2 regions of the Pseudomonas sp. NPDC089752 genome follow, and region 2 is predicted to be linked to the other one. Evidence: riboswitches for the same ligand, from Rfam matches in the RefSeq annotation. Region 2 holds a riboswitch; the other holds the start of a gene.
The links. Region 2 has a riboswitch for cobalamin ahead of ACIPZF_RS22120 (CbtB-domain containing protein). Riboswitches for the same ligand answer to the same signal wherever they lie in the genome.

Region 1 (14,661 bases), on a different contig from region 2:
CATCAGACGCCGGGTGAAAACGTTGAATCAGAAGTACTTGAGCCAGGTGATGTCACGACGACGCGCCTTGAGCCGGGCGAACCATTGCACCGGCAGGTACAGCACCACTGCCAGCAGCACCGCACTCAGCCACACAGCGCCGATGCCATCGAAGCCGAAGTAGGCCCCGTGATTCAGGCCGAACAGGGCGACGCTGGCCAGGTACAGCAGCTTGAGCACGTACAGGTGCAGCAGGTAGAAGAACATCGGTGCCGCGCCAAATACCGCCAGGGCGCTGATCCAGCGAGCCTGCCCTGCGCGTTCGAAGGCGCGCAGCAACAGCAGGCCACAGCCCAGGGTCAGGGTGAGGAACAGCAGCGAAGGCGGGTATTTGGTGATATTGAAAAAGCTCATCAGCGTCTGCGTGAATGTCGGGTAGCCGCTCCACGGCGCTTCGCCGTAGCCGTTGAGCATGCGCAGCACGACGAAGCCCAGCAACGCGATCACGCCGGCCAGCAGCAGTCGATTCTGGCGTTTTTGCGCATCCTTGCCACGGGCAAACCATGGGCCAAGGCCATAGCCCAGGGCGATCACGCCAATCCAAGGCAGCACCGGGTAGGAAGTACGCAGGCGCAGGCTATCGGAAAATTCCAGCCAACCCCGATCATGCAAAATCGCCCACGGTACATGCATGGCCGACTCCACGCCGAAGTGCAGGCCATCGAGCAGGTTGTGGCCAGCGATGATCACGGCACCGACGGCCAGCAGAACAGGGCGCGGCAGCCACACCAGCAGCGACAGGGCGATCATGCTGACGCCGATGGCCCAGATCACCTGCAGGTAGATCACGCTGGGCGGCAGCTGGAAGGTCCAGGCGAAGTTGACCAGGGTGAGCTCCAGCACCACCAGGAACAGGCCGCGCTTGAACAGGAACGCCGAAACATCGCTGCGGCCCTGGTACTTCTCGCCGTACAGCCAGGCCGACAGGCCCGTGAGCAGCACGAACACCGGCGCGCACAGGTGGGCCAGGGTGCGGCTGGCGAACAGCGTCGGGTCGGTGGCGTCGATGGTCATCGGGTCGCTGACCTGGCGGTGGAGGAAGAACGTCTCGCGGACGTGGTCGAGCAGCATGAAGAGGATTACCAGACCGCGTAGGGCGTCGATGCTCTGTAGGCGCTGGGTGAGCAGGGTGGGGGTGGCGCTTGTCATGGAGAGTCGCAGGCAGGAATGAATGTCAAATGAAACGTTATCTTATAACTATTTCATTTGAGTAGAAAGGTGTTTTTGTGTTGTTCATACCGGCCCTTTCGCGGGCAAGCCCGCTCCCACAGGTGCATCACTGATCGCGAGACAGCGGAGATCCTGTGGGAGCGGGCTTGCCCGCGAAGAGGCCGGTAAAGCCGACTCACATCAGAAGCTGTAATCCACCGTCGCAAAGTACGACCGCGGCACACCCATGATCCACTGCGTACCACTGAACGCCGACGCCACATACTCCCGGTCGAACAGGTTGTTCACCTGCAACCCCAAGCGCACATCCGGCAGCACCTGCCAGCCGATATTGGCATCGACCACGGTATACCCCGGCGCGCTCTGGGTGTTGGCCGTGTTGGCATAACGCTCGTCCACATAGCGCGCGCCAATACCGGCCTCGACCTGCTGGCCGAAGCCCTTGCTTAGCCACAGGTTGGCAGTGCGCCGTGGCACGTTAGCCGGGCGGTTGCCGGCGCGGTCCTGGGGCACGCCGCCGACCAGCTCGTCGAAGTCATCGTACTTGGCGCGCACCAGCGAGGCATTGGCTGACACTTGCCACTGCTGCGGCAAGGCCAGCTCCAGGGTCGCCTCCAGGCCATCGGAAGTCTGCTGCCCGGCCTGCTGTTTTTCATGGGTCAGCGGGTCATCCACCAGCAGCTTTTTCTTGACGATGTGGAAGGCGGCCAGTGTCCACTCGCCTCGACCGTCCCAGAAGCGCTGCTTGAGGCCCAGTTCGGTCTGCTTCGACTCGGTCAGGTCGTAGTTCATCTGCGTCGGGCTGAGGCTGACCAGGTTGTTCACCCCGTCCTCGCTCGTTGAGTACTGGCCGTACAGCGACAGGTTGTCGGTGGCGGCGAACACCAGCCCGGCGCGCCAGTTGCCGCCGTTCAGGCTGCGGTCGCTGCGGGTATCGTTGGTGAGATTGTCGCGGTCGATGTGGTTCTGGTCGCGCCGCACGCCGGTCACCAACGACAGGCGCTCGGTCAGTTGCAGGCGGTTCTCGGCGAACAGGGCGAAGGTGTGGGTGGTGGACAGGGTTTGCGGACGGGTCGGCGAGTCGCTGTGGAAGTACCCCGGCGCCGGCTGCCACGGGTCGATGTAGTCGCCGCCCACATCGTTGTACGGCGAGTTGCTGTCGACGTTGAAGCGCACCTTGTTGTACTCGGCGCCGACCACGGTCTTGCTCGCCAGGCCGAACAGCGAATGGTCGAAGGTGAAAGTCTGGCGGTCGCCGATCTGTTCCTGGTTGTGCTTGATCTCCAGGTAGCTCTGGCGCAGCAGCTGCTCACGGTCGGCGTCCCAGCTGTAGTCCTCGGCGTTGCGCCAGTGGCGGCGGCTCTTGATGTAGTAGAGCTGGTTGCTGGCGCTGAGCTGGTCGTTGATCGTCCAACCGGTGGTGAAGCGGGTCCACTCGTCGTGGTAGCGCTGCTGGTCATTCTGGATGTTGTAGTTCTTCTTGCGCAGGCTGCTGCGGTAGTGGCCGTCGATCAGCGGCGTGCCGTAGTAGTTGGCGGGCTCGGCGTCGCCACGCTCATGGGCCAGGGTGAAGCTCAGGTCGTCGCTGGCGTCGAAACGCAGCGCGGCGCTGAGGGCCAGGCTGCGCGAGTCGGTGCGGTCGACCCAGCCGTTGCCGGCCTGCTGGTTGAGGGTCAGGCGGTAGCTCAGGCGCTCGCTGAGGCTGCCGCCGCTGTCCAGGCCCAGTTGCTGGCGGTCCCAGGAGCCGTAGCCCAGGCGCACGTGGTTGCGGATGTCGCCGCTGAAGGGCTTCTTCGGGATCACGTTGATGACCGCACCGGTGGCGCCTTCGCCATACAGCACCGAGGCTGGGCCGCGGATCACATCGATGCGCTCGACCATCCACGGGTCGACCGGAAAGGTCTGGGTGCCGGCACCGGTATACAGGCGTGCGCCGTCGAACAGCGTCATCACCGAGCCGTGGCCGGTAAAGCCACGGGCCGACAAGCCGGTGCCGCCATCGCCGGGGCTGCCGACGAAGGTGATGCCCGGCGAGCGGGTCACGGCGTCCTGCACGGTAAGGTTGTTGCGTTGCTGGATCTCTTCGGCGGTGATGTTGCTGGTGCTGGCCGGGGTTTCCAGGGCGCTGAGGTTCAGCCGTGAGCCGGCCTGGGTCGGCGTGGCAAGGTCGACGTGCTGCTCATCGTGGGTGTCGGTGATGGCCGTGGAGGGTAGTGCCAGGACGGCGTTGTCGTGGTCATCGGCCAGGGCTGGCAGGGCGACGGCCAGGCAGGCCGCCAGCGGGTGAAGCTTGAAGAAACGGGACATGTCTTTCCACTGACTGCAGGAATGAATGGATCCCGGTGGAAAACACGCAAAGGCACAACCGCGCACGCAGGCGCGCACGCAGATACCGGCCTGCGCCCGCCCACCGCGGGTTGCCAAGTGAAGCTTCAGGCCGGTCTCCGGGCTTGCGAGGGTCATGACGCCTTCACCTTCCCATGCATGCGCACAGTGGTGTGTCGAAGGCCTCACTCGCTTACCGTTGCGGGGGCAGCGCCGGACTTGTCGTGGACCACGACGCACCGGCTTCCCGTTTCACCCTGCGCACGGCGGCGCAGGACACCTGAAACTGGCGCGCATCTGACCACTGGTCGGGGCGCGCGTCAATCATTTACCTGCCGTGGTGATCAGTGCGCCCCGGCCGACTTGCTCAGGTCGCTTTCGGCCCATTCGGTGTAGATGCAGGCATCGGCCACCGCCCAGCGCACCTTCACGGTATCGCCCGGTTGCATTGGCATGCCAGCAGCCGACAGCGCCTTCACCGTCAGTTCGGTGCCGCCCGGGGTCATCACATGGCAGGTCTGGCTTTCGCCGAGGAACAGTACTTCGCCGACTTTTGCATCGACCTCGTTCCAGCCTGCGGGCAACGGTTCGCGCGCAGCCTGCTCGGTGGTCAGGGCCAGGGCCTTTTCCGGACGCACCATGATCAGCGCATCCTGCCCGGCCGCCAGGCCAGGGGTCAGGCGGATCGCCACCGGTTGGCCTTCGAAACTGCCTGCACCATGGCTGCTGGCCTTGATACGCAGGAAGTTCGAGTTGCCCAGGAATGAGGCGACGAAGGCGTTCGGTGGGTTCTGGTACAGATCGTAACCGGTGCCCAGGCCGACGATCTTGCCGTGGCTGAAGATCGCGATGCGCTGGGACAGGCGCATGGCTTCTTCCTGGTCGTGGGTCACGTAGACGATGGTGATGCCCAGCCGGCGGTGCAGCTGGCGCAGTTCGTCCTGCAGGTCTTCGCGCAGTTTCTTGTCCAGTGCGCCGAGCGGCTCGTCCATCAGCAGGATGCGCGGCTCGTACACCAGCGCACGGGCAATCGCCACGCGCTGCTGTTGGCCACCGGACATCTGCGAGGGCTTGCGATGGGCGAATTTCTCCAGTTGCACCAGCTTGAGCATGGCGTCGACCCGCTTGTTGATCTCGGCAGCGCCGAGCTTGCGGATGGCCAACGGGAAGGCGATGTTGTCGCGCACGTTCAGGTGCGGGAACAGCGAGTAGCGCTGGAACACCATGCCGATGTCACGCTTGTGCGGTGGCACGTTCACCAGCGACTGGCCGTCGACCAGGATCTCGCCGCTGCTGGGCGTTTCGAAACCGGCCAGCATCGACAGGGTGGTGGACTTGCCCGAGCCGCTGGAGCCAAGGAAAGTGAGGAACTCGCCGTCCTGGATCTCAAGGTCGAGGTTGTCCACGGCGGTGAAGTCGCCGTAATGCTTGTTCAGGCCGCGCAGGCTGACCAGGGTCTTGTTGTGCGCGTTGTCTTTGATCACTGCACTCATTGTTGTTTTCTCCGCGCAATCAAGCGTTGACTTCGGTGCGCCGGCGCAAGGCGGCGGCGATGACCATGACCAACAGCGACAGGCCGATCAGCAGCGTCGAGGCGACGGCGATCACCGGGCTCAGGTCCTGGCGCAAGGTGGTCCACATTTTCACGGGCAGGGTCTGCAGATCGGGGCTGGCCATCATCACGCTGAGCACCACTTCGTCCCACGACACCAGGAAGGCGAACAGACCGCCGGCGATCATCCCCGGGCGAATCGCCGGGAAGGTCACCTTGAAGATCGCCTGCAGGCGCGAGGCCCCGCAAATCACGGCGGCATCTTCGATCGACTGGTCGAACAGTTTCAGCGAGTTGATGATCGAGATGATGGTGAAGGGCAGGGCGACGATCACATGGCTGACCACGAAGGCGAACAGCGTGCCGGTGTAGCCCAGCTTGAGGAACAGTGCGTACACCGCCACGGCGATAATCACCAGCGGCACGATCATCGGCATGGTGAACAGCCCGTAGAGCATCTCGCGGCCGGGGAAACGGCCACGCACCAGGGCAAATGCGGTAGGCAGGCCCAGCAGCACGGCGGCGATGGTCGTCAGCACAGCCACCTTGAGGCTGGCCAGCGCAGCATCCATCCACTCCGGGTTGGCGAAGAACTGCACATACCACTTGAAGGTCCAGCCCGGAGGCGGGAACACCAGCCACTGCGACGAGCCGAACGACAGCAGGATGATGAACACCACCGGCAGCAGCAGGAACGCCGCGATGACCCCGGTGGTCAGGTACAGGCCCGTGCGCAGCGGGCGGCCCATGGCATTGGGAGACAGAAGCATGGCGGATTACCTCGCGTTGCCGACCGGGGATTCCGGCTGCAGCTTCAGGTACAGGTAGAAGAGCACCAGGGTGATCACCACCAGCAGTGCGGCGGCGGCGCTGGCCAGGCCCCAGTTGAGGAACGACTGCACCTGCTGGATGATGAATTCGGGCAGCATCATGTTCTGCGCACCGCCGAGCAGGGCGGGGGTGACGTAGTAACCGAGCGACATCACGAACACCATCAGCGCGCCGGAGAACAGGCCCGAGCGGCACAGTGGCAGGAACACCTTCCAGAAGTTGGTCCAGGGGCTGGCGCCGCAGATCGAGCCGGCCTGCAGCACCATCGGGTCGATGGCGTGCATGGTCGCCTGCAGCGGCAGCACGATGAACGGGATCATGATGTAGCTCATGCCGATCACCACGCCGGTCAGGTTGTGCACCATTTCCAGCGGCGCATCGATGATGCCCATGGCCATCAACGCCTTGTTGATCACCCCCGAGCTCTGCAGCAGTACCAGCCACGAGTAGGTGCGCGCCAGCAGGCTGGTCCACATCGACAGCAGCACGATGTTCAGCAACCAGCGGCCCCAGCCGTTGGGCACCAAGGTGATCGCCCAGGCCAGCGGGAAGCCCAGCAGCACGCTGATCAGGGTGACCACGCCGGCCACCGAGAAGGTGTTGAACAGCACCCGTGCATAGGCCGAGTTGGCGAACAGCTGCTCGTAGTTGCCCAGCCCCGGCACGGGTTCCAGCACCCCGCGCAGCAGCAGGCCGATCAGCGGGGCGAAGAAGAACAGGCCAAGGAACAGCAAGGCCGGCAGCAGGTTACGGCTGCCTTTCCAGCGCCGGCTCATGGGTTCGCGCCGGGGTGCGGTTTGCGGGGCGCCGGTGCCCGTGGGGGCACCTTGCGCATTGTGCAGGGCGTTGATGGCGACTTTCATTTGACCAACCACTCATTCCAGCGCGCAGCGATGGCTTGGCCGTTCTTGGCCCAGTAGGCGAAGTCCAGCGTGACCTGGTCCTGGGCGTAGGCGGTCGGCAGGTTCTGCGCCAGGTCCTTGTCGAGCTTGGCGACGCTGTCGACGTTGACCGGGGCGTAGGCGGTCTTGTTGGCGAACTCGGCCTGGCCCTCGGCGCTGCTGGCGTTGGCCAGGAACTTCATGGCCGCGTCCTTGTTCTTGGCGCCTTTGGGGATGACCAGGAAGTCGGCCATGACCAGATTCTGCTTCCAGCTCACGCCCACCGGCGCGCCGTCTTGCTGCAGGGCGTAGACGCGGCCGTTCCAGAACTGCCCAAGCGAGGCTTCACCGGAGGCCAGCAGTTGCTGCGACTGAGCGCCACCGCCCCACCAGACGATGTCCTTCTTGATGGTGTCGAGCTTCTTGAAGGCGCGGTCCAGGTCCAGCGGGTAGAGCTTGTCGGGCGCGACGCCGTCGGCCAGCAGGGCCAGCTCCAGCACGCCGGGGCTTGGCCATTTGTACAGGGCGCGTTTGCCGGGGTAGGTCTTGGTGTCGAACAGCGCGGTCCAGTCCACCGGCTTGTTGGCGCCGAGCTTGCCTTCGTTGTAGCCGAGCACGAACGAGAAGAAGAACGAGCCGACGCCGTGGTCGCTGACGAAGCGTGGGTCGATCTTGTCGCGTTTGATCTGGTTGAAATCGAGGGGTTCGAGCAGGCCTTCGCTGGCGGCACGCAGGGCGAAATCGGCTTCCACGTCGACCACGTCCCATTGCACGTTGCCGCTCTCGACCATGGCCTTGAGCTTGCCGTAGTCGGTCGGGCCGTCCTGGACGACTTTGATGTCGGTCGATTTGCTGAAGGGTACGGCCCATGCCTCTTTCTGGGCGTCCTGGGTGGTCCCACCCCAGCTGACGAAATTCAGGCTGTCGGCGGCCTGCACGGCCTGACATGCCAGGGTCAGCAGGCTGGCGGACAGCACTGCGGTTACACGTTTGCTCAACAGCATGGTTACGCCCTCGTTGCTTTTGTTATTCGAGGCGGGGCTTTTGGGTGCGCCCGCCAACAGTATTCGGGGAGCAGCTAAAACAAAGTGTCAGTGGCCGTTTTGAGTGTAGGCGGCGGCCTGCGATTTTAAGGTCTACGGGATATCATATTATGGTATTCCAAGCTTTTGGCAAGAGGATAAGGCGACCGGCCATCACTAATCTCTCGACCCTGCTTGGCACACTGTGGGAGCGGGCTTGCCCCGCGAAGGCGTCGGTGGATTCACTGCCGCCTTCGCGGGGCAAGCCCGTTCCCACAAGTGCCCGCTTCAGCTCAACATCCCGGGCTCGAACGGGATGCTTTGCACCACCTCCAGCTCATATCCCGCCAACCCCGCATACTTGAGCGGCGGCCCCAGGTGACGCAGCTTGCCCACGCCCAGGTCTTGAAGAATCTGCGCGCCGGTACCGACCTCCGAGTACACCTTCGACTGCCCGCGCTGGTAAGGCCGCACGGGCTGAGTCAGCTGCGGCACCCGCTCCAGCAGTGCCTGAGACGATTCGTGGTTGGCCAAAATGACCACCACCCCGGCGCCTTCCTCGGCAACCCGCTGCAGCGCCGCCCACAGCGTCCAGTTGGCCGGCCCGGCATATTCAGCGCCGACCAGGTCGCGCAGGGGGTCGATCACATGCACGCGCACCAGGGTGGGGTGCTCGCGGCGGATATCGCCCATGACCATGGCCATGTGCACACCGCCTTCGATACGGTCCTCATAGGTGACCAGGCGGAAGCTGCCATGCACCGTCGGCAGCTCGCGTTCGCCGATGCGCTTGATGGTCTGCTCGGTGCTCAGGCGATAGTGGATCAGGTCGGCGATGGTGCCGATCTTGATGCCGTGGGCGGCGGCGAACACTTCCAGGTCCGGGCGGCGGGCCATGGTGCCGTCGTCGTTGAGCACCTCGACGATCACCGAGGCTGGGGCGAAACCGGCCAGGCGCGCCAGATCGCAACCCGCTTCGGTGTGGCCGGCGCGGGTCAGCACACCGCCTTCGCGGGCGCGCAGGGGGAAGATATGGCCTGGCTGTACCAGGTCTTCGGGGCGCGCGTCAGCCGCCATCGCCGCCGCCACGGTGCGCGCCCGGTCGGCAGCGGAAATGCCGGTGGTGACGCCAGTGGCGGCCTCGATCGACACGGTGAAGGCGGTGCTGAACACGCTGCCGTTGGCCGGTACCATCTGCTCCAGGCCCAGGCGCTGACAGTGCTCGTCTGTCAGGGTCAGGCAGATCAGGCCGCGCGCTTCGCGGGCCATGAAGTTGATGGCCTGGGCGTCACAGCGCTCGGCGGCGATCAGCAGGTCGCCTTCGTTTTCCCGATCTTCGTCGTCCACCAACAGGACCATCTTGCCTTGCCGGTAGTCCTCGAGGAGTTCTTCGATGCTGTTGAAGGCCATGTTGCACGCTCACTGTGATGGGGTGATTATTATGGTATACCATCATACATAAATAATTCGGCAACAGGAGAGCAGCGGATGAAAGCGTATTGGATCGCCCACGTCGACGTGACCGACCCGGAGCAATATCAGCAGTACACCCAGCGGGCGCCTGCTGCCTTCGTGGCATTTGGCGGGCGCTTACTGGCGCGGGGCGGAAGGAGCGAGGCGATGGAGGGGCGGCCGACGCCGCAACGCAGCGTGGTGATCGAGTTCGAATCGTATGAGCAGGCGGTGGCCTGCTATCGGTCCGATCTGTACCAGGAGGCGTGCAGCCATCGCCAGGGTGTGGCGAAGGCTGAGGTCATCATTGTTGAAGGGTTCGAGCCCTGAGCTGATCAATACCGGCCCTTTCGCGGGGCAAGCCCGCTCCCACAGGATCTCCACTTGCTCGAAGGCTGTGGTGAACCTGTGGGAGCGGGCTTGCCCCGCGAAGGGGCCAGTCCTGCTTATGGCATCCCCGGCAACTCATGCGGCCGCAGATCAAACACCAGCACCTCCGCATCCAAGCCATTGCTCAACTCCAGAAGCTGCTCCTGCCGCACCCGCACACCATCACCCTCATTCAGCACCTGCCCATTGAGCTCGATACTGCCCCGCGCCACATGCACATAACCGTGGCGGTTCTCCGGCAAGGTCAGCCTCGCCCGCTCCGCGCCGTCGAACAGCCCGGCGTACACCCGCGCGTTCTGCCGTACCTGCAACGACCCCTCAGCGCCATCCGGGGAAATGATCAGCCGCAACTTGCCACGCTTCTCCTCGGCACGGAAGTGCTGCTGCTGATAACGCGGCGTAGCGCCCTTCACGTTAGGCACGATCCAGATCTGCAGAAAATGCACCGGCTGCGCCTGGCTGTGGTTGAACTCGCTGTGCGCCACACCGTGTCCGGCACTCATCAGTTGCACCTCGCCAGGGCGGATCACCGAGCCTGTGCCCAGGGTGTCCTTGTGCTCCAGCGCGCCTTCGAGCACGTAGGAGAAGATTTCCATGTCCCGGTGCGGGTGTTCGCCGAAGCCCTTGCCGGCGATGACCCGGTCGTCGTTGATTACCAGCAGGTCGGAGAAACCCTGCTCGTCGGGGTTGCGGTAATGGCCGAAGGAAAAGGTGTGGAAGGATTTCAGCCAGCCGTGGAAGGCCAGGCCGCGATCTTGGGCGTTACGAACAGTGAGCATGACGGATCTCCCGAGCCGGCAGGGCATCTGAGCCCTGCCATACAGTTGGAAAAGGTTACTGAAGGTGCACTTTCAGTTCAGTGCCTGCTTGACGCAGGGCCGTTTGCACTTCCGGCACTTGGTGGAGAGGGTTCAGCAACCCATAGTCATGGATCATTCCGTTGTAGCGCACTGACGTTACCTTTACGCCAGCCGCATTCAGCTTGCGTGCATACGCTTCACCCTCGTCCCGCAGCACATCAAACTCGGCGGTCTGTACCAGCGCCGGAGGCAGGCCCTTGAGCTGTTCACTGCTGGCGCGCAGCGGCGAGGCGTAGATCTGTTCCCGTGCCTTGGCATCGGTGGTGTAGTTGTCCCAGAACCACTTCATCATGCCAGTGGTGAGGAAGTGCCCCTCGGCGAACTGTTTGTACGATCCGGTCTCGAAGCTGGCATCGGTCACAGGCCACAGCAGCAGCTGGAAACGCAGCTTCGGCGTGCCGGCTTCTTTGGCTTTAAGTGCGACCACCGCCGCCATGTTGCCGCCGACGCTGTTGCCGGCCACGGCCAGGCGCTTGCCGTCCACGCCGATTTCCTTGCCATGCTCGGCCACCCAGCGGGTCGCGGCGTAGGCCTGGTTGATCGCGGTGGGGTAGTGCGCTTCGGGCGATGGCGTGTAGTCCACGTAGACCGCCACCGCGCCGGAGCCCACCACCAGATCGCGGATCAGCCGCTGATGCGTCGGGAAGTCGCCCAGCACCCAGCCGCCGCCGTGGAAGAACATGAACACCGGCAACTCACCTTTGACGTTGGCTGGGCGCACCACCTGCAGCTTGATCGACTGGCCTTCGGCCTGGATGGTGCGTTCCTTCACCTCGATGCCGGACAGGTCGACCTTGACCGAGGCCTGAGCACCGGTCAGCACGGCGCGGGCGTCTTTCGGGCTGAGCTGTTCCAAAGGTTTGCCGCCGCCTTTTTCCAGGGCTTCGAGGAAGGCCTGGGTGTGCTGTTCGACGCCTGGGCTGCCAGCGGCGAAGGCGCTGGACACGGACAGGGCGAGGAGGGAGGCGGTGAGGGTCTTGTGGACAATGTTCATGAGCGAATCCTTTTCTGTGCAAGTGTGGGTAATGGGCGTCTTGCCTGGCCTTCAGGGCCATCGCTGCGACCTGTGTGTAGATTAAGCAGATGCACTGGCGGGAAAAAGCGGCTATAAAGCGTTTGACTGTCACCAAGAGCGAGACAATGAACCCGTACGAAGACATGCGCATCTTTGCCCAGGTCATGGAAGCCGGTAGTTTCACCGCCGCCGCCGACCGCCTGGGCATGTCCAAGCAATCGGTCAGCCGGCGCCTGATGCAGCTCGAAGAGCGCCTCGGGGTGCGCCTGCTCAACCGCTCCACGCGGCGCCTGGACGCCACGCCGCTGGGCCAGCATTACTATCAGTCGGCGCTGCGCCTGCTGGGCGAGGTGCATCAGGTAGAGCATGACATCAGCGGCCAGACCCAGGCGTTGCGCGGAACCTTGCGCCTGAGTGCGCCACTGTCGTTCGCCATATCGCACCTGGGCTGCCTGTTGACCGAGTTCCTGCACCTGCATCCGCAGGTGGATGTGGAGGTGGACCTCAGCGACCGCGCCGTGGACCTGATCGGCGAAGGCTATGACCTGGCCCTGCGCATTGGTGCGCTGGAGGATTCCAGCTTGATCGCGCGGCGGATTGCCAGCGTCGAACGGGTGTATTGCGCCAGCCCTGGGTATCTTGAGGCGCGTGGTGTGCCGCAGCGCCCAGACGCACTGGCAGAGCATGACTGCCTGCCCTATGGGCATTCTCGGCAGGTGCAGTGGCAGTTCAAGAACGGCAACAAGGTGCAGGCCATTGCGGTGACCGGGCGGATGCGCGCCAACAATGGCGAGCTGCTGCGTGATGCGGCGATTGCCGGAATGGGGGTGACCTACCTGCCGACCTTCATAGTAGGCCAGGCGCTGGCAGATGGACGCTTGGTGACGGTGCTGCAGGATTGGACGCCTGCAGCGCTACAGCTGTCGGCGGTGTACCCCCAGCATCGACAAGTGGCCAGGCCGGTGCAGGGTTTTGTCGAATTTCTGCGCGAGCGCTTGGGCCAGCTCTGACTTATGCTTAGCCCATGAGCACAGCACCTTCTCTGCGCCAGCCTTGCCCACCTGGCGCCTGTGACTGCGGCCGCGAACGGCTGGCTGAGCATCCACCAGCGGCGCAGCGAATCCTCTTGCTTACCCGTCAGGAGGAAAAGCGCCTGCTCGAACGTCTGGAAAATCTCAAAGATCTGGAGGATCTGCAGCGTCTGCAAACAAGGATGTACGAGAACCTCGGCATCCGCGTGCACATCGCACCCGGTCACAACGAGGTGCGCACCATGCGTGGTATCGTCATCGAACTCGATGTCCAGCCAGGCTTGTGCCGCAAGACCCGGCAAGCGATTCCGGCGGCCATCCGGCGGGGGCTGGAACGCAATCCGCACGTGGCATTCCGCCTGCTGGATACCCATGACTTGCTGAGGGATGCCTGACGGCTGGGCACACGCGCAATCGCCCCTAATTTTTCCGAAGCTGCCAACGTCTATTTGAAAGCCGCCCTGCGCCATGGGCGTAACGGCATACCTCATTCAAGGAGACAGGCAATGACTTCCGTTTTCGACCGCGACGATATCCAGTTCCAGGTAGTGGTCAACCACGAAGAGCAATATTCCATCTGGCCCGACTACAAGGCGATTCCCAACGGCTGGCGCGCTGTGGGCAAGAGCGGCCTGAAGAAGGACTGCCTGGCATACATCGATGAGGTCTGGACCGACATGCGCCCGCTCAGCCTGCGTCAGAAGATGGCCGACGCTGCCGCACAGTGACCGCGCTCAATCTGCTGTGCCTGCCGTATTCCGGGGCCAGCGCCATGGTCTACAGCCGCTGGCGGCGCAAGCTGCCAGCCTGGCTGCAGGTTCGTCCGGTCGAGTTGCCCGGGCGCGGCGCGCGCATGGGCGAGCCGCTGCAGACCGACATGCAGGCCCTGGCTCGGCAACTGGCGGAAGAGCAGCGCCACGCAGCCACTACGCCGTATGCATTGCTGGGCCATAGCCTGGGCGCGCTGCTGGCCTTCGAGCTCGCCCACGAGTTGCAGGCGCTGGGCTGCCCGCCACCGCTGGCGCTGTTTGCCTGTGGTACCGCAGCGCCTACCCGGCGTGAAGACTATGACGGCAAGAACTGGCGCGACCCCAAGACCGACGACGAGCTGAAGCTTGAGTTGCGCGAGCTCAACGGCACCCCGGAAGAGGTGCTGGCCAATGAAGAGCTGATGAGTCTGACGTTGCCGATTCTGCGTGCCGACTTCCTGCTGTGTGGCCGTTATGCCTATCGCCAACGGCCAGCCTTGGCGTGCCCGCTGCACGTGTTCGGGGGCGAAGACGACCGGGCCAACGAGGGGCAGTTGTTGGCCTGGGGCAAGGAAACCCAGGACGCGTTCACCTTGCGCATGTTCCCTGGCAGCCACTTCTTCATCCATGAGCAGGAGGACCGCGTCCTCGCTGCACTGGCAGAGTCGCTGGAGCCACATCGGCTCTGCGCCTGATTGACGTCACCGCTTGCCTGGGGGAGGCTAGGCCTTTCCCCAGGCAAGAGGCAGACCATGCTGATCGATCCTCACAAGGCCACGCTGCTGGCCGTCGACATCCAGGAAAAACTCATAGGTGCAATGAGCGACCCCGAGGGCACCCGCGCCCGTGCGCGCTGGTTGCTGGCCGCCAGTGCCGAACTGGAGCTGCCGGTGGTGATCTCCGAACAATATCCCAAAGGCTTGGGCCATACCCTGCCTGAACTGATCGCTGCGGCACCGGCGGCCGAGGTGGTGGAAAAGAACCATTTCTCCTGCGTGGCGGCCCGGTGCCTGCCTGCGAGCCTGTTGGCCCGCGAGCAGGTGATCGTCTGCGGCATGGAAACCCACGTCTGCGTGTTGCAGACTGTGCTCGGCCTGCTGGGCCTGGGCAAGCAGGTGTTCGTGGTCGAAGATGCCTGCGACAGCCGTACCCCGGCGAACAAGGCAGCAGGGCTTGCGCGCATGCGCCAGGCCGGTGCGCAAATCGTCACCCGAGAGATGGTCCTGTTCGAATTGATGGGCAGCGCCAGCCATCCACTGTTCCGCCATATCAGCAAGACCTACCTGGTCGGTGACCAACCCTGAACGGTCGGCTACTGGCGACCGGGCTGATGGCCCTGGCACT
Region 2 (14,661 bases):
CCACTTGGGGTTCAAGGCGCGGGCGCGGATGACGCGGTTAAGCTCTTCCTTCAGGGTGCGGATGCGTGGCCGGTCCACCTGGCTGTGATCGCCGTGATAACTGGCCACTGCGCTGCCCGACAAGGTCTCGGAGGCGGCCAGCATGCCCCCCTGGAACTGGTAATAGTCATTGGAGTCGAGCAGGTCGTGCTCGTGGTTGTCCTGATTCTGCAGGACCGCCTGCACTTGCCCCAGGCGCCGGGCGAACTGAGCCCGCGCCGGTGTGCCTTCGTCGCTGGCGCCATAGGCGTAGCCGCCATGGTTGAGGTACACCTCGGCCAGGTCATCACGGCTGTGCCACAGGCGACCATCAATGGCATTCTGCACCCCGGCACCATAGGCACCGGGCTTGGCCCCGAATACACGCCAACCGGCCTGGCGTGCAGCTTGTTCAGCCTCCACACCTTGCGCTTGCAGGGCTGCACGCTCGCTGCGCACCCGCGCGGCGAGTGGGTTGGCATCATCCGGTTCGTCCAGCGCCGCCACCGCCTGCACGGCCGCATCGAACAGGCGAATCAGGTTGCCGAAGGCATCGCGGAAGAAGCCCGATACCCTCAGGGTCACGTCCACCCGTGGGCGGTCGAGCAGGCTCAACGGCAGAATCTCGAAATCGTCGACGCGCTGGCTGCCGGTGGCCCACACTGGCCGCACACCCATCAGCGCCATGGCCTGGGCAATGTCGTCGCCGCCCGTGCGCATGGTCGCGGTGCCCCACACCGACAGGCCGAGCTGGCGCAAGTGATCGCCGTGGTCCTGCAGATGGCGTTCGAGGATCAGGTTGGCCGAGGCGAAACCCAGGCGCCAGGCTGTGGTGGTGGGCAAGTTGCGCACATCCACGGTATAGAAGTTGCGGCCGGTGGGCAGTACATCCAGGCGCCCACGGCTAGGTGCTCCGCTGGGGCCGGCCGGCACGAAGCGCCCGGCCAGGGCTGCAAGCAGCCCGTTGATTTCAGCCGCACCGCAAGCGTCCAGGTTGGGCGCTACCTGCTCCAGCAAGGCTTGCACCACCTCGTGTACTGGCTGCCAGTGGGTCTCGACGGGCAACTGAAGGGTACCGTTGAGCGCTTGCTCGATAATCTGCAGCGCCAGCAACTCAAGGCGCTCGCGGGTGTCACCGCAGGTGCGCCACGCGGCTTCGCTGATGGTTTGCAGCAGTGCAGGACGTGGGCCAGCCCAGGCCTGCCCGAGGTCGCAGTCCAACGGGTCGAAGCCCAGCGCCATGGCCTTGGCGAGCGAGCGCAGCAAGCTGGCATTGCCGCCGCGGCCATCGCCGCGTTCGACCCGCAGCAGGGCGAGCAAGGTGTCAATGCGCAAGCGCGCTTGTGGGGACTCGCCGAACACATGCAAACCGTCGCGAATCTGCGATTCCTTGAGGTCGCACAGGTAGGTATCCAGGCGCGGCAGCCACACGGCGGCATCATCCAACTGGCCTTCCAGCTGCAGTTCACGGTCGATGTGGTTGGCCTTCACCAGGTCAAGAATGTCGCCCTGCAGTTCCCGGGCGCGCCGTGGGTCGAGCATCTGCGCTTCGTAGAATTCATCGGCCAGTTGCTCCAGATGGCGCAGTGGCCCGTAGGTTTCGGCACGCGTCAGCGGCGGCATCAGATGGTCGATGATTACCGCTTGGGTGCGGCGCTTGGCCTGGGCCCCCTCGCCCGGGTCGTTGACGATGAACGGGTAGATATTCGGCAGCGGGCCCAGCAGCGCATCGGGCCAGCACTGGGCGGACAGGCCGACGCCCTTGCCGGGCAGCCATTCGAGGTTGCCGTGCTTGCCGACATGGATGACCGCATCGGCGGCGTAGGCATGGCGCAGCCAGAAATGGAACGCCAGGTAGCCATGTGGCGGCACCAGGTCCGGGTCGTGGTACACGGCACTGGGGTCCACTTGATAGCCACGCGCCGGCTGGATACCAACGAAGGTCAGGCCAAAACGCAGGCCGGCGACCATCAGACGGCCGCTGCGGTACATCGGGTCCTGCTCGGGCGGGCCCCAACGTTCCAGAACAGCCTGGCGGTTCGCTTCGGGCAGGCGGTCGAAGGCGGCCTGGTAATCCGCCATGCTCAGACTCTGCGCGCAGGGGCGCTGGTCGAGGTGTTCGAGATCGTTGGTGACACCGCCAAGCAGCTGATGAATCAGCTGCGTGCCGCTGCTGGGCAGTTCGGCCAGCGGGTAGCCTTCGGCTTGCAGGGCTTTGAGGATATTCAGAGCCGCCGCAGGGGTATCCAGCCCAACGCCGTTGCCGATGCGCCCATCACGGGTCGGGTAGTTGGCCAGCACCAGCGCCACGCGTTTCTGCCCATTGGGCAGGCGCGCCAGCTCGACCCAACGCCGTGCCAGTTCGGCGACGAAGTCCATGCGCTCGGGATGGGCGCGGTAGCAGACCACGTCGGACTGGCTGCGCTCACTGCGCCAGGCCATGTCCTTGAAGCTCACCGGGCGCGTGATGATGCGCCCATCCAGTTCTGGCAGGGCAATGTGCATGGCCAGGTCGCGGGCACCAAGGCCCTGCTCGCTGGCCTCCCAGCCGGGCTGGTTGTCCTGCGCGCAAATCGCCTGCAGCACCGGGATGTCGCGCCGGAACGGTCGCAGGTTGGGACATTCCGGGCTGGACAGGGCAAAGCCTGTCGTGTTGATCAGCACCTCGGCGCCTACTTCATCCAGCCAACCTTCAACCTGCTCCAGGCAGGCGCTTTCCTTGAGACTGGCGACGGCGATCGGCAACGGGTTGAGCCCAGCGGCCAGCAGCCGTTCGCAGAAAACGTCTATGAACGCGGTGTTGGCCGCCTGCAGGTGCGAGCGGTAGAACAGCAGCGGCGCCACCGGATGTTCCGGGTGCCACTGGGCGTACCAGTCCTCCAGGGCGGCTGCGGGGATGTGCGGATGGTAGACCGAGGTGCGTGGCAATGGCTGCGGCGCATCCCAGCTGTAATCGCGGCCCAGCCACTGATTGGCCAGGCACTTGAACAGGTTGACGGCATTGGCCTTGCCACCTTGGCGCAAGTAATGCCACAGGCGCTCGGCCGGCTCGCCCGTGACCGTGCCAAGGCCGGTCAGCTCGGGGTCGGGACGATCGTCACCGGGCACCAGGATCAACTGTACGCCGCGCGAGGCCAGTTCGACCAATTGCTCGACCCCATAGCGCCAGTAGCCGACGCCGCCGTGCAACGACACCAGGATCACCTTGGCATGGCGCAGGACCTCGTCGACGTACAAGTCGACCGAGGCGTGGTTTTGCACTTGCATGGGGTTGGCCAGGCGCAGGCTGGGGTAGTCATCCGGCAGTTGCTCGGCGGTTTCGGCGAGCAGGGCCAGGTGCGAATCGCCGCTGCAGAGGATCACCAGTTCGGCGGGCGTCTGGCCGAGGTCGGCGATGCTGTCGTCCGGCACGAAGCCGCCGGGCTGGGTCCGCAGCAGGTGCATGGGTCAGGCGCCCAGGGCTTGGCGCAGGCGCGCTTCCAGTTGCGCGGCATCGAGGTCCTGGCCAATCAGCACCAGGCGGGTGATGCGCGGCTCGTCGGCGCGCCAGGCGCGGTCGAAATGCTTGTCGAAGCGGGTGCCCACACCCTGTACCAGCAGGCGCATCGGCTTGCCGGGGATGGCCGCGAAGCCCTTGGCGCGCAGGATGCCGAACTCCACCACCAACTGGGTCAGCGCATCGAGCAACAGGGCTTCGTCAGCTTCAGGCAGGTCGATGGAAATGGAATCGAAGGCGTCATGGTCGTGATCGTCATGATCGTCGCCGTCGTGGTGCGAGTCATGGTGAGTACGGCGGCCATCGATGTGCGCCTCCGACTCGGCGCCCACGCCCAGCAGCACTTCCAGCGGCAAGCGCCCGCTGCTGGCTTCGATCACCTTGACCGCTGGCGGCAGTTCTTCAGCAACCTCAGCGCGTACTTTGGCCAGGCCCTCGGCGCCGATCAGGTCGGCTTTGTTCAGCACCACCAGGTCGGCGCTGGCCAACTGATCGGCGAACAATTCATGCAGGGGCGATTCATGGTCCAAGTTGGGGTCGAGCTTGCGCTGGGCATCGACCTGGTCCGGGTAGGCGGCGAAGGTGCCGGCGGCTACGGCTGGGCTGTCGACGACGGTAATGACCGCATCAACGGTGCAGGCGTTGCGGATTTCCGGCCACTGGAAAGCTTGCACCAGCGGTTTGGGCAGGGCCAGACCGCTGGTTTCGATGAGAATGTGATCAAGGTCGCTGCGGCGCGCCACCAGTTCGCGCATCACCGGGAAGAACTCTTCCTGCACGGTGCAGCACAGGCAGCCGTTGGCCAACTCATAGACGCGGCCGCTCGCCTCTTCCTCGGTGCAGCCGATGCTGCACTGCTTGAGGATTTCGCCGTCGATGCCGAGTTCGCCGAATTCGTTGACGATCACTGCGATGCGGCGGCCCTGGGCGTTGTCGAGCATGTGCCGGAGCAAGGTGGTCTTGCCCGAGCCGAGGAAGCCGGTGACGATGGTGACGGGGAGCTTGGCCAGTGTTTTCATGTCGCGTTGCCCTTGGCAGGATGGCGCGGGCATGCGGGACGAAAGCCGCGGGCCAGATGGCCGGGCTCGTTCGCCACCGGATCACCCCGCCCGGTTGAAAGTCGAAAACGTTGCGAGGCAGGTCTCCTGGCTTGCACCGTTCCGGCCCCTCTTTGAACAGGGCTGGCGGGATGACGCCTTCCCGCGTCTGGGCGCAGTGGCTGTGTCGATCCGTTTCGGTGCTTACAGTTGCGGGGGGCAGCCGCGGCTTGTACCGCGTTCCCGTCTTAGCTTCGGCGTGGCCGAAGAACCTCGAAGCGGCAAGGCTACGCGGGGGGGTGGGGATGGTCAACTCATGGCTTGAGATTTGTATTGGTCTGTAGATCGAGCGCCGCCCGCGGCGCATCGCGGATGAATCCGCTCCTACAGGCCACCACGGCCGCCGTTGCCACAAATGGCCGTGGGTAGACCGTAGGAGCGGATTCATCCGCGATGCGCCGCGCGGCGGCGCTCGATCTCAAGGGCAATACAAATCTCAAGCGAACACACCGCCCCCAACCAATTGACGCAAACCCTCCCCCGTGCTCTCCTTACACCTCGCGTTCAGGTGCCCCCACGGGGGTGAAACGGGAAACCGGTGCGTCGCAGGCCCCCACCAGGGCGCGACAAACCCGGTGCTGCCCCCGCAACGGTAAGCGAGTGAAACGTCTGGACCACTGTGCCACGCAGTACGGCATGGGAAGGTGACGCTTTATCAGGAGCCCTGCTCCTCCTCGCAAGCCCGGAGACCGGCCTGGCGTTCATGAACACCCCGCGGTGGGCGGGCGCTGTCGCATTCCCCTGGGCCTTGAGGTCCGGGGTTGTCGCGCTCGCCTGTGCCCCGTTGCCCATACAAAAGCAAAGCAGAGGAACGCGTCATGCCCATCACCAGCACCAAGCACGCTATCGCCACTCCCGTCACCCTCAGCCAGCGCGTGGTCATCGCCGCCGCCGCCAGCTTGCTGGGCCTGTGCCTGGTCTACTTCGCCGGTTTTTCGCACCTCGAAGCCGTGCACAATGCCGCGCATGACACCCGCCACAGCGCCGCCTTCCCCTGCCACTGAGACCGCCCCATGATCAAGCGTATTGCCCGCACCGCCGGGTTCAGCGGCCTGCTTGCAGCCTTGCTGCTTACCCTGTTGCAAAGTTTCTGGGTGGCTCCGTTGATTCTGCAGGCGGAAACCTACGAATCGGCGGCGCCTGCCGTCGAGCAGCACAGCCATGACGGTGAAGCAGCCGTTGCCCATGAACATGCCGCCGGGCATGAACACAGCGAAGAGGCCTGGTCGCCAGAAGACGGCTGGCAGCGCATCCTCTCCACCACCGGTGGCAATCTGGTCGTCGCCGTCGGCTTCGCACTGATACTCGCTGCCCTTTACAGCCTGCGCGAGCCTGGCCGCGTTGGCACCGGTGCGCTCTGGGGCCTGGCTGGCTTCGCCGTGTTCTGCCTGGCGCCCACGCTGGGCCTGCCGCCCGAGCTGCCCGGTACTGCCGCCGCCGACCTCGGCCTGCGTCAGAGTTGGTGGATCGGTACTGCTGCCAGCACAGCTGCCGGCCTGGCCCTGCTGGTATTTGCCCGGCACTGGCTGCTCAAGGCGCTGGGCGTGGTATTGCTGGTGATGCCCCATGTCATCGGCGCACCACAGCCCGAAGTTCACGCAAGTCTGGCCCCCGAAGCCCTGGAAACTCAGTTCAAGATCGCTTCGTGGCTGACCAATGCCGCCTTCTGGCTGGCCCTGGGGCTGCTCAGTGCCTGGCTGTATCGCCGCTCCAGCCAGGCGTGATGGCCAGCGAACAACCGCAGCTGGCGCTGTACGCCGGCTTCGGTTGCCGCCGGGGCTGCCCGGTGGACATTCTCGACACCCTGCTGCGCCAAGCACTGGACAACCATGGCCTGGCGCTGTCAGCCTTGCAGGGCATCGCCAGTATCGCCTTGAAAGCCGACGAGCCTGGCCTGCTACAACTCGCCAAACGTCACAACCTGCCATTGGTGATCTTCTACGCCAACCAGCTCCAGGCGTTCGAGCCCTTGCTCAGCCATCGCTCCGCGCAAGCCTTTGCCCACAGTGGCTGCTGGGGCGTTGCGGAGAGCACGGCGCTGGCGCTGGCGCAGCTCAATCACGGCAGTACCCAGCTGCGGGTGCCACGGCAAACGCTCGGCGCCGCTACCCTCGCCCTCGCCTGCGGCGAATAATCGCAACATCCAAGGATTTTTCATGACGGTCTACTTCATTGGCGCCGGCCCCGGTGACCCCGAGCTGATAACGGTCAAAGGGCAACGCCTGATCCGTCAATGCCCGGTGATCATCTATGCCGGCTCCTTGGTACCCGCCGCTGTACTCGAAGGCCACCAGGCCGAAACGCTCATCAACAGTGCTGAACTGCATCTGGAACAGATCATCGACGCCATGCGCACAGCGCATGCAAAAGGCCAGGACGTGGCCCGCGTGCACAGTGGCGACCCCAGCTTGTATGGAGCCATCGGCGAGCAGATCCGCCACCTGCGCGAGCTGGGTATCGACTACCAGATCATCCCTGGGGTGACGGCCACCGCTGCCAGCGCCGCCTTGCTGGGCTGCGAGCTGACCCTGCCCGAGGTGGCGCAGACCGTCATCCTCACCCGTTACGGCGACAGCTCACCGATGCCTGCCGGGGAACAACTGGGCGATCTTGCCCGGCATGGCAGCACCTTGGCCATCCACCTCGGGGTCAAGCACCTGGCACGCATCGTCGACGAACTCCTGCCCCATTACGGCAGCGGCTGCCCTGTGGCCGTGGTGCACCGCGCGACCTGGCCGGACCAGGACTGGGTGCGCGGCACCCTCGGCGACATCGTCGAGCAAGTCGCCGCCAAGGGCTTTCGTCGCACCGCCTTGATCCTCGTTGGCCACGTGTTGGGAGACGCGCCGTTCGCCGCATCCGCCCTGTATCGCGCCGGCCATGCACACCTCTATCGGCCAGCCGACTAACCGTTGCCAAGTGCCCAATGGCCGGAGCAGACTCCAGGTTCCTGACCACGGACTGGAGTCATGCCCATGCTGGCGCTACGCCCTAATTGCGAATGCTGCAATGCTGATCTGCCGGGCGATAGCCCTGATGCGCTGATCTGCTCGTTCGAATGCACGTTCTGCCGCCTTTGTGCCGAAACCCGCTTCCACGGCCGCTGCCCCAATTGTACCGGCCAGCTGCTGCAACGCCCCGCCCGCGTCGGCCAGGCGTTGCACAACAATCCCGCTTCTACTCAGCGCGTTCTGAAATCCCACACCGCCTGCAAGTAACCAATCATTGCAGATAACATCGAAGTCGATCCAAAGATGCCTGTTTTCAGGCATTTTTGTAGGATTTTTCAACAACGCCAACATCATTAGTCAACAGATCTATACTCGCCATTACCAAGGCGTCGGAATGGTCGTATCGTGCTGCGCTGCAGAAAGATCTTGCAGACGTATTCCTGATTAGCTCAGGGAATTGGCCCACATTCCGACAGGAGTTATCTTCATGACAACCGTGCTGATCGTCGACGACCACTCTACCGTTCGATTTGCCGTACGCATGCTGCTTGAGCGCGAGCGCTTTCAAGTCATTGGTGAAGTCGACAACGGTAGCGAAGTGGCTCAGGTAGCTCGCAAGCTGCAACCTGATGTGGTGGTCCTGGACATCGGCCTACCTGGACTGGACGGCATGGAAGTGATCAAGCGCCTGCAGCAGCTCGAACACGCCCCCAAGATCATGGTATTGACCGGCCAAGCCACCGACCTGTATGTACGTCGCTGCCTGGATGCCGGCATTGGCGCATTCGTCACCAAGAGTGAAGACCTCGACGCCCTGATTTTTGCGATCAAAGCCTTGGTCAAGGGGTACTCCACCTTTCCGCAAATGGCAGTCAACAGTAATACGCTGGACAGCGAGCCGACTCGGCTGGGCAGCCTGTCCAACCGGGAAATGGAAGTGCTTCGCCGGCTGTCCAACGGTGAAAACAACAAGCATATCGGCTCCCAGATGAACCTGAGCGCCAAGACCATCAGCACCTACCGAGGCCGCATCATGGACAAGCTCAAGACCGAGTCACTGGTGGAGATGGTCGATCTGGCCAAGCGCAACAACGTCAACTGAGCGCGATTGCCATGATTCACGCGCTGACAGGCCTGCTCCTGGCCATCGGCCTGGCCTGCTGCCCTGCCATGACCCTGGCCGATGCAGAACCACGTCAGTTGCTGGCGCGAGCCGTCAGTGCCGCCCCCCCTTTGCAGCTGGACGCTCAGGACCGGCAATGGCTGCAGCAGCGCAAGGTCTTGCTGCTGGGCAGTTCGCGCCCCGACTATCCGCCGTTCGAGATCAACATCAGCCCGGCCGACTATGAAGGCCTGAGCGCCGATTACGCCGGGCTGATCGCCGAGCAGCTGGGCATACCGGTTGAAGTCAGGCGCTTTACCAGCCGCCATGAAGCAATCGCCGCCCTGCGCGCGGGTAGCATCGACTTGTTGGGCAGTTCCAACGCATTCGAAGCCGCGGATGCTCAGCTGAGCCTCAGCCTGCCCTATGCCGACGACCTGCCAGTGATCGTCACCCGCGAAGGGCGCACTCTGAAACAGAACAAAGACCTGGCGGGCCTGCGCCTTGCCATGGTCGATCACTACCTGCCGGGCGAAACGGTCCGCAGGCTTTATCCCAAAGCACAGTTGAGCTTCTATCGCTCGACCCTCGCTGGCTTGGCAGCGGTCGAATTGGGCGAGGCGGACGCTTACCTGGGCGACGCCATCAGTACCGACTTCCTGATCGGCAAAAGCTACCAGGGCACGGTGAAGATCGACCATTTCTGCCAAGTCCCGGCAGCCACTTTCTCCTTTGCTCTAGCCAGGGACAATCCACGCCTGCGGCGCCTGATCGATGCGGCGCTGGGCAAAATCAACGACAGCGAGCGGCTAAGCATCCTGCGCCGCTGGACCAGCGGCAATACCAGCCTGCTTCTGGAACGCCACCTGTCCGCCCTGACCGCTGAAGAACAGGCCTGGATAGACAACCATCCCACTGTCAGCGTATTGATGGACCCCGCACTCGCGCCATTGACCTTCAACGATGCCCAGCAGCGCCCCAGCGGTATCACCATCGAGCTGCTCAAGCAGATCACCCTGCGTACAGGCTTGCAGTTCAAGCTGATCGAACGCAACGCCGTGCAGACCATGGTCGAACAGGTGGCCCGCAGCGAGGCGTACATGATCGGTGCGCTAGGTTATGGCGCCGAGCGCGCCAGGCACGTGCGCTACACCCGCCCCTATCTGGTCAGCCCCAGAGTACTGGTCACGCGCAGCCAGGCCACCTGGCCACTGCAGACCACAGGCATGGACGGGCAGCGCATCGCCCTGCTGCGCGGTTCGCCCCAGAGGGCCGATGTGCAACGCCAGTACCCGCTGGCCAAAATAATCGAAGTGAACAATCCGCTGGGGTTGATGGAGGCTGTGGCCAACGGTGATGCGGATGTCGCCTTCAGCAGCCACATCAATGCGACGTACTACATCAACCACGTCTTCCAGGGCCAGTTGCGCATTGCCAGCGTGCTGGGTGATGACCCAGCCATTGCCGCGTTCGCCGTCGCCCCCGACCAACCACAACTGCAGGCCATACTCGACAAGGCCCTGCTGAGCATCCCACCTGAAGAGTTGGACCAACTGATAAACCGTTGGCGTACCAGCACCCTGGTCAGTGACAGCCCTTGGCGCAATTACCGCACGCTGGCGCTGCAAGTACTGGTACTGGCCGCGTTACTGCTGGCTGGCGTGGTGTTCTGGAACAGCTACTTGCGTAAGCTGATCCACCAGCGCACCGAAGCCCAGCACGCACTGCAAGCGCAGCTGGCGCTCAGCCGCGGCTTGCTCGAGCAACTGCGCCAGGCCAAAGACGATGCCGAGCAAGCCAGCCAGACCAAGAGCACGTTCCTGGCGACCATGAGCCACGAGATCCGCACCCCCATGAATGCCGTGATCGGCCTGCTCGAAATGGCATTGGAAGATAGCCGGGACGGTCGCAGCGATACCCTGGCGCTGCAGACCGCGCACGATTGCGCCGTGGGCCTGCTGGGGCTGATCGGCGATATTCTGGATATCTCGCGCGTGGAGTCCGGTCACATGACACTGCAGCCGGTGGTCACCGACCTGGTAGAGCTGGTCCGCGGCACCATGAGAGTGTTCGAAGGCAACGCTCGCACCAAAGGCTTGCGCCTGCAGAGCGAGCTGCCAGACGGCCCTGTCTGGGTACTGGCAGACCCTACGCGTCTGAAGCAGATCCTCTCCAACTTGCTCAGCAACGCCATCAAGTTCACTGACCAGGGCGAGGTCCAGATCGACCTGCTGCTCAAGCCCGCCACGACTGGCAATCGTGTTCAGGTGGAACTGAACGTGCGCGACACCGGTATCGGCATCGGCCTTGAGGACCAGGCGAGGCTGTTCAGTGCCTTCGCCCAGGCTGATGGCCCCCGGGCACGCCAGGGCGCTGGACTGGGCCTGGTGATCAGCCGCACCCTGACCGAATTGATGGGCGGCACCCTGAGCCTGCAAAGCGTCGAAGAAGTGGGTACCAAGGTGCTGGTCCAACTGGTTCTGCCCGTCGGTGCAGCCCCCGTGCCCGTCGAAGCTGCCTCGCCGCTCCAGGAAAGCACCAGCAAGCCGCTGAATATACTGGTAGTCGACGATTACCCGGCCAACCTGCTGCTATTGGAAAAACAATTGAGCAGTCTGGGCCATCAGGTAACCCTGGCCGAAAACGGCCAAACGGCGCTGGAGCTGTGGCAAGCCGCAAAGTTCGACCTGGTCATCACCGACTGCAGCATGCCGGTGATGGATGGCCATGAGTTGACCCGCAGAATCCGCCAACTGGAGCGTGCGGGCTCACTGCCCGCTTGCAGGGTGCTTGGTGTCACCGCCAACGCTCAGGCCGAGGAGCGTGCCCGGTGCCTCGCCAGTGGCATGGACGACTGCCTGTTCAAGCCGATTGGCCTGCGGACACTCAACGCCCACGTGCCACACGCGAGCCCTGAGCAGAAGCCATTGAAGCCGGTAAGCGATTTCAACCTGAGTGAATTGCGCCACCTGACCCAGGACGACGATCAGCTGGTACGACGCCTGCTTGAACAACTGATACACAGCGCGAGCGAAGACCTCGCCGCCCTGCACGCCCTCGGCGCGGCGCCGGGCATCGACGCAGTACGCGCCGTCACCCACCGCATCAAGGGTGGCGCCAAGATGCTCAAGATGCGCGGCGTGGTGCGCGATTGCGAGGCCATCGAGCAGGCCCAGGCCCAGGGTTTGCCCACCGACGCGTTAAGGCTGCAGCTGAAAACCAGCCTGCAGCACTTGCAGCGCGATCTGAACGAAGCGCTCAGTGCAATTGCAGCGTCGAGTTGATCTGGCTGATCGCATCGACCACGTGACGTGAGCCCTGCTGGATCTCCATGATCACCGTGCCTGCCTCATTGGCCAGGGCGACGCCTCGCCCCGTGCGGGTGAGGCTCGACTGCATGCTGGCCACCGCAGTGAGTGACAGGTCGTGGTTCTGCCGCACGACATCGACGATCTCCAACGTGGCCTTGCTGGTTCGGGCTGCCAGGCTGCGCACTTCGTCGGCGACCACCGCGAAGCCGCGACCATGTTCGCCAGCACGGGCGGCTTCGATAGCTGCGTTCAAGGCCAGCAAGTTGGTCTGGTCGGCGATGCCGCGAATGGTCAGGACGATCTGCCCGATCACATCCGACTGCTTGCTTACCGCGTCGATGCTGCGCGCCGCGTCGTTGAGCTCCTGGGAAATCTGCTCGATCACCTCCACCGTCTGCTGCACCACCTCAGTGCCCTTGCGGGCGCAGGCATCGGTCTGTACTGAACTGGCATGGGCTGCATCAGCGGCACTCTGCTGGGTGCTGACTTGCGCAGTGATGTCGCTGGCGAACTTGACCACTTTATACAACCGTCCCTTACTGTCGAAGATCGGGTTATAGGAGGCTTCCAGGTACACCGTCTGGCCTTGCTTGTTGATGCGTTCGAACCGGTGCGAGTGGTACTCGCCCCGGTTCAGCGAAGCCCAGAATTCGCGGTAGCCTGCAGATTCACGCTCATGGGCCAGGCAAAACAACCCATGATGGCGGCCAACCACCTCCTCCAGGCGATAGCCCATGGTTGCGAGAAAGTTCTGGTTGGCTTTGATGACCCGGCCCTGGGGGGTGAATTCGACCACGGCCATGGAACGGCCAATGGCCTTGAGCAGGCTTTGGCTATCGTGCTCATCCTTGACCCGCTGGCTGATATCGGCTGCCACCTTGATGACACTGGTGACCTGCTGGCGTTCGTCCAACACCGGCATGTAGCTCGCCTCGAGCCACACCTCGCGGCCGTCCTTGTCGAGACGCTCGAACGTGCCGCTGATTGCCTTGCCCTCCCCCAGCTCGCGCCACAGCTGCTGGTATTCGGCGGTCTTGGCATAAGCCGGATCGCAGAACAGCCGGTGGTGCTTGCCGCGCAGCTCTTCGACGCTGTAACCCATGGCCTGGCAGAACTGGGCATTGGCATCGAGAATGGTACCGTCAGGCGCGAACTCGATCATGGCCATGCCACGACTGATCGCCGCAAGCTTGGCCTGAGTGTCGGCCAGGGCTTGGCGAGTGCGCTGAATTTCGATCAAATCAGACTTGCGATGAAAGTCGAACATGGCGCCGGGGTCCTTTATGCGCGGGGTTTCCTGAGCATAGATCGGCGCTGCTAGCGTGCAAGCACACTGCTATCACTTAGTCATTAGTGACAAAGAAAAGTCAGGAGCTTTCCCGCACCATCAACTCGAACCCAAGATCCTGCTGCTCGATAGCCACCCGCTTGCCGTCGAGCAAAGCCAGCAAAGCCTGGGCCGCGCCCCGTCCAACGGCAGCCCGGGGCGTGCGTATCGAGGTCAGGCGCGGGACCATATGTGCCGACGCTGGCAAATCATTGAAACCGACCATGGCCACCTGCCGTGGCACTTCGATGCCCTGGCGCAGCGCCTGCAACACTGCGCCCTGGGCCAGGTCGTCGTTGCAGAAGAAAATGCCATCCACGTCCGGCGCCTGCGCCAGCAACTGGCTGAAAAGCTCACTGCCCAGGGCGATGGACGAGGGTTGCGGCGACAGGATTTCCAGCTTGGTGTCGGCCATGCCGGCTTCGGCCAAGGCTTGGCGAAACCCTTCGGCGCGCTGCATCACGCGAGGGTCGAGCTGCGCGGCGATGAACGCCAGGCGCCGCCGACCGCGCTCGAGCAAGTGCCGCGCTGCGGCGCGCCCGGCCTGTTGTTGGGAAAAGCCGACCGACAACGCGCCCGCCTGCCCGCCCAGCTCCATCATGTGCACACAAGGCACCCCACTGGCCGCCAGCATCTGCCGCGCTGCATCGCTGCGGTCGAAGCCGGTCAGCAGCATGCCGCACGGCTGATAAGCCAGATAATTGCGGATCAGGTTTTCTTCTTCGTCAAGATCGTAGTGGTAGTTGCCAATCAGCACTTCCAGCCCACGAGGGCGCATCACTTCGTGGATGGCCTCCAGGGTGTCGATGAACAATTGGTTGGACAGCGACGGAATCAGAACCACCACCGACTGGCTGCGCGCCGACGCCAGCGCCCGCGCCGCCGGGTTGGCGACATAACCGAGACTGGCCGCAGCGGCCGCTACCTTTTCCACCAGATCCGGGGCAACGGTGCTGACACCGCGCAGTGCGCGGGAGGCAGTAATCGGGGAGACCCCGGAAAGCCTGGCGACTTCTGCCAGGGTGGGACGACCGGTGGTGCGGGAGCCTGATCGAGACATGAATGTTGTAATTTTACTACTTGCAAGGGAGGGGAACGGCCACTAAGGTAGCGCTGTCTCAGGACGCAGGCAATGTAATCTTTGGTAGTGGCCACTACACGCCCTCTGCCAAGCGTCCATACTGCGTAACGACAAGATCAATAACACCGGAGAGGTGGCGTTTCGTCAGCGACGAGACAGCGCTATCTCATCCCGCAGGAGGTACTGATGAATTCTCCCCTGTCCGCCATTGTGGTGATGGGCGTAGCCGGTTGCGGCAAGAGCAGCATGGGCGCCGCCATCGCTGAAAAAAGCGGCGG

Region 1: another riboswitch for cobalamin. It lies ahead of ACIPZF_RS19405 (TonB-dependent receptor); the one in region 2 lies ahead of ACIPZF_RS22120 (CbtB-domain containing protein).

Annotation. Positions count from the first base shown of each region.
Region 1 is NZ_JBIVGP010000011.1:158,338-172,998, forward strand. It holds gene ACIPZF_RS19400 (DUF1624 domain-containing protein) at 28-1,188, opposite strand; gene ACIPZF_RS19405 (TonB-dependent receptor) at 1,390-3,516, opposite strand; cobalamin riboswitch at 3,627-3,833, opposite strand; gene ACIPZF_RS19410 (ABC transporter ATP-binding protein) at 3,879-5,027, opposite strand; gene ACIPZF_RS19415 (ABC transporter permease) at 5,047-5,856, opposite strand; gene ACIPZF_RS19420 (ABC transporter permease) at 5,863-6,780, opposite strand; gene ACIPZF_RS19425 (ABC transporter substrate-binding protein) at 6,777-7,802, opposite strand; gene ribBA (bifunctional 3,4-dihydroxy-2-butanone-4-phosphate synthase/GTP cyclohydrolase II) at 8,109-9,230, opposite strand; gene ACIPZF_RS19435 (DUF1330 domain-containing protein) at 9,309-9,602, shown strand; gene ACIPZF_RS19440 (pirin family protein) at 9,719-10,441, opposite strand; gene ACIPZF_RS19445 (alpha/beta hydrolase) at 10,497-11,516, opposite strand; gene ACIPZF_RS19450 (LysR family transcriptional regulator) at 11,663-12,547, shown strand; gene ACIPZF_RS19455 (hypothetical protein) at 12,562-12,963, shown strand; gene ACIPZF_RS19460 (MbtH family protein) at 13,075-13,296, shown strand; gene ACIPZF_RS19465 (thioesterase II family protein) at 13,293-14,012, shown strand; gene ACIPZF_RS19470 (hydrolase) at 14,070-14,621, shown strand; gene ACIPZF_RS19475 (DUF1615 domain-containing protein) at 14,648-14,661, shown strand, end outside.
Region 2 is NZ_JBIVGP010000015.1:69,553-84,213, reverse strand. It holds gene cobN (cobaltochelatase subunit CobN) at 1-3,462, opposite strand, end outside; gene cobW (cobalamin biosynthesis protein CobW) at 3,466-4,533, opposite strand; cobalamin riboswitch at 4,632-4,842, opposite strand; cobalamin riboswitch at 5,101-5,324, shown strand; gene ACIPZF_RS22120 (CbtB-domain containing protein) at 5,430-5,615, shown strand; gene ACIPZF_RS22115 (CbtA family protein) at 5,625-6,335, shown strand; gene ACIPZF_RS22110 (cobalamin biosynthesis protein) at 6,335-6,745, shown strand; gene cobM (precorrin-4 C(11)-methyltransferase) at 6,768-7,520, shown strand; gene ACIPZF_RS22100 (DUF1272 domain-containing protein) at 7,587-7,829, shown strand; gene ACIPZF_RS22095 (response regulator) at 8,050-8,664, shown strand; gene ACIPZF_RS22090 (transporter substrate-binding domain-containing protein) at 8,676-11,948, shown strand; partial or broken gene ACIPZF_RS22085 (methyl-accepting chemotaxis protein) at 11,923-12,354, opposite strand; partial or broken gene ACIPZF_RS22080 (PAS domain-containing protein) at 12,460-13,143, opposite strand; gene ACIPZF_RS22075 (LacI family DNA-binding transcriptional regulator) at 13,343-14,362, opposite strand; gene ACIPZF_RS22070 (gluconokinase) at 14,570-14,661, shown strand, end outside.